DNA from 4 places in the Klebsiella sp. M041 genome. Region 2 is predicted to be linked to each of the others. Evidence: predicted binding sites of a transcription regulator. Region 2 holds the regulator's gene; each other region holds the start of a gene.
What was found. The regulator CRP, encoded in region 2, controls carbon source genes, mostly activating them, when cyclic AMP is high. The targets are predictions, from matches to a motif close to ATGTGANNNNNNTCACAT.
Positions count from the first base shown of each region.

Region 1: a site for CRP is predicted at 1,307-1,324, ahead of ldtB (L,D-transpeptidase). Genes of this name have one in related genera too.
Region 3: a site for CRP is predicted at 1,189-1,206, ahead of AC6CWS_RS04770 (2-hydroxycarboxylate transporter family protein). Genes of this name have one in related genera too.
Region 4: a site for CRP is predicted at 867-884, ahead of aaeR (HTH-type transcriptional activator AaeR). Genes of this name have one in related genera too.

Region 1 covers NZ_JCAXWU010000008.1:37,789-39,971, reverse strand. The annotation lists gene AC6CWS_RS12040 (GntR family transcriptional regulator) at 1-137, shown strand, start outside; gene ldtB (L,D-transpeptidase) at 285-1,199, opposite strand; partial or broken gene AC6CWS_RS12030 (tyrosine-protein phosphatase) at 1,377-2,183, opposite strand, start outside.
Region 2 covers NZ_JCAXWU010000016.1:14,176-16,358, reverse strand. The annotation lists gene AC6CWS_RS20015 (YccS/YhfK family putative transporter) at 1-413, opposite strand, end outside; gene crp (cAMP-activated global transcriptional regulator CRP) at 465-1,097, opposite strand; gene AC6CWS_RS20005 (OsmC family protein) at 1,404-1,808, shown strand; gene AC6CWS_RS20000 (phosphoribulokinase) at 1,864-2,183, opposite strand, start outside.
Region 3 covers NZ_JCAXWU010000003.1:183,559-185,741, forward strand. The annotation lists gene AC6CWS_RS04765 (ATP-binding protein) at 1-940, opposite strand, end outside; gene AC6CWS_RS04770 (2-hydroxycarboxylate transporter family protein) at 1,264-2,183, shown strand, end outside.
Region 4 covers NZ_JCAXWU010000013.1:147,767-149,949, reverse strand. The annotation lists gene aaeR (HTH-type transcriptional activator AaeR) at 1-849, opposite strand, end outside; gene aaeX (p-hydroxybenzoic acid efflux pump operon protein AaeX) at 981-1,184, shown strand; gene aaeA (p-hydroxybenzoic acid efflux pump subunit AaeA) at 1,192-2,124, shown strand; gene aaeB (p-hydroxybenzoic acid efflux pump subunit AaeB) at 2,130-2,183, shown strand, end outside.

The DNA of each region.
Region 1 (2,183 bases), on a different contig from region 2:
ATCTTCACTGCGAGCCCACCGATCCGGTGCTGGAGGTGGAGCAGGTTATCTATCTGGAAGACGGCACGCCGCTGGAGTACGCCCACTGCCACTATCGCTACGACCACGGCGGGATTATTCTGGTGAATAACGGCTAGACCGGGGGCCCCGGTTGGCGCAGCGCTTAGCAGGGCCAGGGTGTTGTCAGGTTCAGTCGCCAGGCAAGGCGTCAGCCGCAGCCCGGCACAACACCGATAAAAAAAACGGCGGGCATCAGGCCCGCCGTTTTTCTTGTCATGCAGAACTTAGTTCAGACGCACCGGCATACCGGAGCGGTTCTGGATAGCCTGCTCGACCACGTTCTGATCGACATCAGACTGGCTGGTGATCGCCTGTACCGGCTGAGTCAGGGTGATCGGCACGATCTCGCCGCCCTGGAACTGCGCTTCGGTGGTCGACAGCGGGTTGTGAACCTCGATGTAACGGCTGCCGTCCGGCTCGGTGGTGGCTTTTACCGGCTCATCGATAAACTGCACGCGGGTGCCGACCGGCACGTTCTCAAACAGGAATTTGATGTCATCGTTGCGCAGACGTACGCAGCCATGGCTCACGCGCAGGCCGATACCGAAGTTAGCGTTGGTACCGTGGATGGCGTACAGACGGCCGATATACAGCGCGTACAGGCCCATCGGGTTGTCCGGACCGGCCGGTACGACGGCTGGCAGCGGGTTGCCGGCGGCAGCGTATTCCGCATGCATCTTGGCGGTCGGCGTCCAGGTCGGGCCAGCCTTCTTACGTTCGACTTTGGTGGTCCAGTTGATTGGCGTGTCTTTGCCTAACTGGCCGATACCGATCGGCAGAACAATCACGGTGTTAGTGCCTTTCGGGTAGTAGTACAGACGCATTTCGGCGCTGTTGATGATGATCCCTTCATGGACGGTATCCGGCAGGATCAGCTGCTGAGGGATGTTCAGGACGCTACCGCCCTTCGGCAGATAGGTATCCACCCCCGGGTTGGCTTCCAGCATGTTGGAAAGCCCCATCTGATATTTCGCCGCGAAGTATTCCAGCGGCTGCTTGTTATCATCCGGAATGGTGATGACCTGGTTCTGACCAACCAAACGGCTGCCATCGGTTGGCAAAGGATAGGTGACAGCAGACGCTGTATTGCAAAAGCCTACGATGGCGAAGGCTGCCGCTAAGAGTGTAGATAATTTCATAGTTTTTAATGTCGTGTGCGAAATCAACGCCACACAGGCCTTTGTTAATGATTGAGACAGTAGATGGGAGCGCATTATATGTGCATTCCGCTGAACAGGTAAATCAGATGTGTACGAAATCACATTTTTTTCCCTGTCGCCTCGGCTGCCGCGCCCTGGCGTTCGGGGCGACGAGGGTTAGTCTTCCAGCAGCCGGCCCTGCATCGCCGCGCGGACCGGGGCGGTAAGCTGGTACTCTTCCGCCAGCCAGGCGTCGACATTGCCATAGCGCTGCTGAATGGCCGACAGCGCGGCGGCGAGATAGGATTCTTTCACCGTCAGGATGTCCGCCAGGCTCTGGCGCCCCTGGGGCGTCAGGTCGTTGCCGAGCATCTCCAGCATCCAGGCCTCCACCTGCGTCAGCATGCCATGGGTAAGGAGATACTCCTCCATCACCGTCTCGCTGTCGCATCCGACGGCGAACAGGGTTAACGCGCAGCCGACGCCGGTGCGATCTTTACCGACCGCGCAGTGTTGCAGCAAGGCGCCGTCGAAAGGGGTCGTCAGCCATGCGGCGAGCTGGCGATAGGCCGGATTGTTAAACGGCAGCTGGCGATAGAGTTGCAGCATAAACTGCTCGCCGTTGAGCGCATTAAGGGTGGCGGCATTCAGCTCGGTGACCTTCGCGTTGACCTCGCCGATCGGCGGATTGGCCGGCGCGTTGAGATAGTGGGTGAGCGGGCTCAGTTTGTCCGGCGTGCGCTGTACTTCACCGGGGTCGCGGTAGTCGAGCACCCGGCTGAGCGGCAGGGTATCCAGGTGGTCGAGATCCTCTGCCGTTAGCCGGTTTAGCGCACCGGAGCGTAGCAGCTTGCCGCTGCGTACCCGGCGTCCGTCGGCGGCGCGCTGGCCGCCCAGGTCGCGAAAATTAATGCCGCCCTGCAGGGATAAAAAGGCCGGATGTCGCGGTTGGCTGGTGGTCATGGGACTCCTCATCATCACGTA
Region 2 (2,183 bases):
TAGATCAACAGCGGCTCCCAGACGGGCATATTGCCCGCCAGGCTCAGGGTAAAGATGGCGGCGATCAGCGACGCGGGCAGCAGGCGCGCGTGCAGCGAACTGATTTCCGCGGTGACGCCGAGCAATAGCGCCAGGCCGCTGAGAATAAGCGGCAAAGGTATGGTCTGGGCGAGCAGCAGCTGCACCACCAGGCTGCATCCGGCAAACAGACAGCCGCCGATAATCAGACGCTTAAAAAAGCGCTTATGCGGAGTGTCGAGACCGGCGATGTTGCAGCAGGCGGGAACTAAGGAAAACAGGAGCCCCTGCTGGAGATGGCCGAGCAGAAGACCGATGGCCACAGGCAGACACAGCACCAGCGTTTGCCGCAGTGCATAGTTGACTTCCGGGTGGTAAATCAGCCTGCGCCACATGAGGGAAAAACAAAAACGGCGTACTGCAGGAGCAATACGCCGCTTAGCAACTTAACGGGTGCCGTAGACGACGATAGTTTTACCGTGGGCGGAAATCAGGTTCTGATCTTCCAGCATTTTCAAAATACGGCCAACGGTTTCACGAGAGCAGCCGACGATCTGACCAATTTCCTGACGGGTAATTTTAATTTGCATACCGTCCGGGTGGGTCATGGCATCGGGTTGCTTCGCCAGGTTCAGCAGCGTCTGGGCGATACGGCCCGTCACGTCGAGGAAGGCGAGGTTGCCCACTTTCTCAGACGTCACCTGCAGACGGCGAGCCATTTGCGAAGAGAGACGCATCAGAATGTCCGGGTTCACCTGGATCAGCTGACGGAATTTCTTATAAGAGATCTCGGCCACTTCACATGCGGTTTTCGCCCGTACCCAGGCGCTACGCTCCTGACCCTCTTCAAACAGGCCTAATTCACCGATGAAATCGCCCTGGTTGAGGTAGGAGAGGATCATCTCTTTACCTTCTTCATCCTTGATGAGTACAGCCACGGAGCCTTTAACGATGTAGTACAGCGTTTCTGCTTTCTCACCCTGGTGGATCAGCGTGCTCTTTGATGGGTACTTATGAATGTGGCAATGAGACAAGAACCATTCAAGGGTAGGGTCTGTTTGCGGTTTGCCAAGCACCATGCGCGGTTATCCTCTGTTATAAGCTATCTCCGGGCGCCGACACTACACGGCGTCCGGGCATGCAATCGTATTGTTTCCCTATACCTGGGAAGCTGGCTGATGATTTTTCGACAGCCTGTAATGTGAACTCCTCTGCATACATGCAGTACATCAATGTATTACTGTAGCATCCAGACTGTTTTAGCATAGCTTTCGCCGCATGTCTCCTGGTGTCTCGCTTCAGCATGACGCAGGTCGCCTTCCGTTGCGAGAATTGTTATGTGCGCGTAATCTGACAGGAATATTGCGATACTGGAGTTAAATTTTATGCAAGCGCGTGTGAAATGGGTTGAAGGGTTAACCTTTATCGGGGAGTCCGCGTCAGGACACCAGATTCTGATGGATGGCAACTCCGGAGATAAGGCGCCCAGCCCGATGGAGATGGTGCTGATGGCGGCGGGCGGTTGCAGTGCGATCGATGTGGTCTCCATTTTGCAAAAAGGTCGTCACGACGTGACCAACTGCGAAGTGAAGCTGACCTCTGAGCGTCGGGAAGAGGCGCCGCGCCTGTTCACGCATATTAATCTGCACTTTATCGTCACCGGTAAGGCGCTGAAAGATGCCGCAGTCTCCCGCGCGGTGGATCTGTCGGCAGAGAAATACTGCTCGGTGGCGCTGATGCTGGAAAAAGCGGTGAAGATCACCCACTCCTATGAAGTGATCGAGGCGTAGTCTTCGCCTGCTGATGTGAATGATCTCAACCCCGGCCTGGCCGGGGTTTTTTCTGTTAGCCGATCTTTCGGCCTTCCATCAGACGCTCGACCAGCGGCGCCATAATAAGCTCCATCGCCAGCCCCATTTTACCGCCCGGCACCACCAGGGTGTTCATGTGCGAAATAAACGAGCCCTGTAGCATCGCCAGCAGCCAGGGGAAGTCGATGTTCTGCAGATTGCGGAAATGGATCACCACAAAGCTCTCGTCCAGAGAGGGGATCGCTTTCGCGGCAAACGGGTTGGAGGTGTCCACCGTCGGCACGCGCTGGAAGTTGATGTGGGTGCGGGAAAACTGCGGGGTGATGAAGTTAATGTAATCTTCCATCGATCGGA
Region 3 (2,183 bases), on a different contig from region 2:
CATTGCGGTCACGGAAGGTAATCACCCAGCCCTGCAGGGTGTTCTCCAGCATAATGCGCACCCGACTGGCGAGCACGGTCAACTGGTTGAAGCGGCACAGCTCATCATGGGTGTCGCGCTCAAGCATGTCGCCGCTGGCGAAAAAGGGCTGCGGGGAAATCACGCTGTCGATGGACTGGCCGCGCAGCTGACGGGCGGGCTGGCTGAGTCCCAGCAGGCTGCGGGCGGCATGGTTAATCACCTCAATGCGCCGCTGGCGATCGATGACGATCACCCCCTCAAAGATCGACTCCATCATCGCCTTTTGCTGGCGCACCAGCAGGCCTATCTCCCGCGGCTCGAGCGAAAAAATCTGTTTCTTGATGCTGCGGGTAAAGTACCAGGAGAAGATAAACAGGGCGGTGAGCAGCAGGACGGCGGCGATAAAAATATTGATCACTTTGCTCAGGGTAATGCTATCGAGATAGCTGGTGAGGTAGCCGACGGAGACAATGCCGATCACCCGCCCCGCGTCATCGACGATGGGCGTTTTACTGCGCAGCGAGACGCCCAGGCCGCCTTTGCGAATGGTGGTAATGGACTTTCCCTCCAGTACCGCCTGGTTGTCGCCGCCGACCAGCCGCGTGCCGACCCACTCCGGATGGACGGAATGAAACAGATGCATCCCCTGGCGGTCACCGATGACGATAAAGCTGGCGTCGCTATGGGCGGCGATTTGCTGCATAAACGCCTGAATCGCCTGCGGGTCATGCCGGCTGACCTGCTGACGTAAATTTGGCATCAGGGCTATCTCTTCGGCCTGAATTTTGGCCCGGGCGCTCATTTCCTGATAAAGCTGGCGGCTGGCGTCAAAGTAATAATAAATACCCAGCGCGATAAACAGGACTGAGAAAAAAGCGACCAGCGAAATAAACAGCTTATATTGAAAAGATAATTTCATAGGTCCCGGACGACGTATTCACCATACCGGCACTCTATCATTTTTCTGTCACGTGACGTAAATGTTAAGGGAAAGTTGTGATCAGCGGCGCAGGCGCCGGCTGTCGCCAGTGGTCGCGGCGAAAATAACGCGTGGCGGGAAATAAAAACCATAAAAACCACGATAATAAATCAGAGATATATCACCCCTGCGCGGATCAGCGAATAGAAACCATAAAAACCATAATGACCATTAAAACTTCTTTTTTAATTCGGGGAGCTTCACATTAACGACGCCGCTGTCCCTTTACGCTGAAAATGAATAATAACGACAGGGCTGAATTTATGAGCACCACAGACAACGCATTCTCTGCAACCCTTGAACCGATCAATACGCCGAAAACCACGCTCAGGCAGCGCTGGTGGCACATCATGGATAACTGGAAGGTAGGGATCGTCCCGCTGCCGCTGTTTCTGCTGGCCGGGGGGCTGATCGCTCTCGACTGCCTTGGCGGTAAACTGCCGAGCGATATCGTGGTGATGGTGGCTACGCTGGCTTTCTTTGGCTTCGCCTGCGGCGAGTTTGGCAAACGTCTGCCGGTGCTGGGAAAACTCGGCGCGGCGGCGATCTGCGCCACTTTTATTCCTTCCGCGCTGGTCCATTACGGTCTGCTGCCGGACGTGGTCGTTGAATCCACCACCAAATTCTATAAATCCACCAACATCCTCTATCTCTATATCTGCTGCATTATCGTCGGCAGCATCATGAGTATGAACCGCACCACCCTGATTCAGGGCTTCCTGAAGATCTTCTTCCCAATGCTGTGCGGCGAGGTGGTCGGCATGCTGGTGGGCATCGGCGTCGGCACGCTCTTGGGCATGGAGCCGTTCCAGGTGTTCTTCTTTATCGTGCTGCCGATCATGGCCGGCGGCGTAGGCGAAGGGGCGATCCCCCTATCGATGGGTTACGCCGCGCTAATGCATATGGAGCAGGGAGTGGCCCTGGGCCGGGTGTTGCCGATGGTGATGCTCGGCAGCCTGACGGCGATCGTCATCTCCGGCTGCCTCAACCAGCTCGGCAAGCGCTTCCCGCATCTGACCGGCGAAGGGCAACTGATGCCGAACCGCAGCCATGAAACCCGCAGCCTCGGCGAGAGCGAAGGCGTGAGCGGTAAAACCGACGTCGGGACGCTGGCCTCCGGCGCGCTGCTGGCGGTGCTGCTGTATATGATGGGGATGCTCGGCCACAAACTGATTGGTCTGCC
Region 4 (2,183 bases), on a different contig from region 2:
GACCTGCACTTTCAGCGGCAGTTTATCCTTTTCGGTGTACAGGGCGTAGACCGGACGCGGATCGGACTGGTAGCTCGGCAGCAGGATCTCAAGCTCACCGCGATTGATCTCTTCGATCGCCCACATCAACGGCACATAGGCGATACCCACCCCGGCGGTCAGCCAGCGCACCAGCGTCATGGGGTCATTGGTCACAAAGCGCCCCTGCGGGGTCAGGCGGGTTGAGATCCCTTCCGGCGCGATAATGACAAACTCATTGTCCGGCCGCACGCTATATTCCAGCCAGGCATGCCCGGCAAGATCGGCCGGTTTCTCCGGATTGCCAGCCTGCGCCAGATAGCTTTTCGCGGCGCATAACACCATCGGCATTGAGCCCAGACGGCGGGAAAAAAGACTGGAATCCTGCAGGGCGCCCACGCGGATCACCACGTCAAGACCGTCGGCGATCAGGTCCGGCGCAGGTATGCCGGTGACCAGATTGACGGAGAGCCCGGGGTATTCTTTCAGCATTTTCGCCGTTATGCGCGCCAGAACATTCTGTGCCATAGTTGAAGAGCAGCCGATACGCAGCGTTCCGATGGGGGTGTTGTTAAATGCGTATAATTGCTCATGGACATCCTGTGCTTCAAACAGCATCCTACGGCAGCCCTGATAGTAAATTTTACCTGCTTCCGTTAAGCCAAGGCTGCGGGTGCTGCGGTTGAGCAGCTTCACCTGCAGTTCATCTTCCAGTTTGGCGACGGTCTGACTGATCGAGGAAACGCTCATCTGAAGCTGGCGGGCCGCTGCGGTGAAGGAACCTAATTCGACCACTTTGGCGAAAACGGACATGCGCTTTAATCGTTCCATTATTCACTCTGGCTTAAAAGTGATTTAGATCACACATTGTAGATAATGCGGCAATCGTTACGTTAATATATTGTTAGCTACATAATAAACGCATCTGCTCACTACCTGTACGCTTCTTATTCAAGGTCATCATGAGTCTGTTTCCTGTCATCGTGATTTTCGGCTTATCGTTTCCGCCGATCTTCTTCGAGTTGCTTTTGTCGCTGGCCATCTTCTGGCTGGTGCACCGATTGCTGGTTCCGACCGGCATTTACGATTTTGTCTGGCACCCTGCACTGTTTAATACGGCGCTATATTGCTGCCTTTTTTATTTGATATCGCGCTTGTTCGTTTGAGGTTGATGTGAAAACACTAACAAGAAATATCCTCCGTACCGCTATTACCGTGATACTGGTCATTTTGGCCTTCGTGGCGATTTTCCGCGCCTGGGTTTACTACACCGCCTCGCCGTGGACGCGGGATGCGCGCTTTAGCGCCGACATTGTGGCCATTGCTCCCGACGTCTCCGGGCTGATTTCCCAGGTAAACGTCAAGGATAACCAACTGGTTAAGAAAGACCAGGTATTGTTCGTTATTGACCAACCTCGTTACCAAAAAGCGCTGGCGCAGGCGGAAGCCGATGTCGCCTACTATCAGACCTTAGCCCAGGAAAAACGTGTCGAAGCCGGTCGGCGTAATAAGCTTGGCGTCCAGGCGATGTCGCGGGAAGAGATTGACCAGGCGAACAACGTGCTGCAGACCGTTGAGCATCAGCTGGCGAAAGCGGTGGCCAGCCGCGACCTGGCCAGACTGGACCTGCAGCGCACGGAGATTCGCGCCCCCGCGGATGGCTGGGTGACCAACCTTAACGTCTATACCGGTGAATTTATCACCCGCGGCTCCACGGCGGTGGCGCTGGTCAAAGAGAATACATTTTACGTCATGGCCTATCTGGAAGAGACCAAACTGGAAGGCGTCCGCCCTGGATACCGGGCGGAAATTACCCCGCTTGGCAGCAGCAAAACCATTAAAGGCACGGTGGACAGTATCGCTGCGGGGGTAACCAACGCCAGCAGCAGCAGCGACTCGAAAGGGATGGCTTCGGTGGATTCCAACCTTGAATGGGTGCGTCTGGCGCAGCGTGTGCCGGTTCGTATTCGCCTTGACCACCAGCAGGGGAATCTGTGGCCATCGGGCACGACGGCGACGGTGGTGATCACCGGTAAAGAAGACCGTGATACCAGCCAGGCCAACTTCTTCCAGAAACTGGCTATGCGCCTGCGCGAATTCGGTTAATCGCTATGGGGACATATACTATTGCTCCCCAGCATCTCCGCTTTGCTATTAAGCTTGCA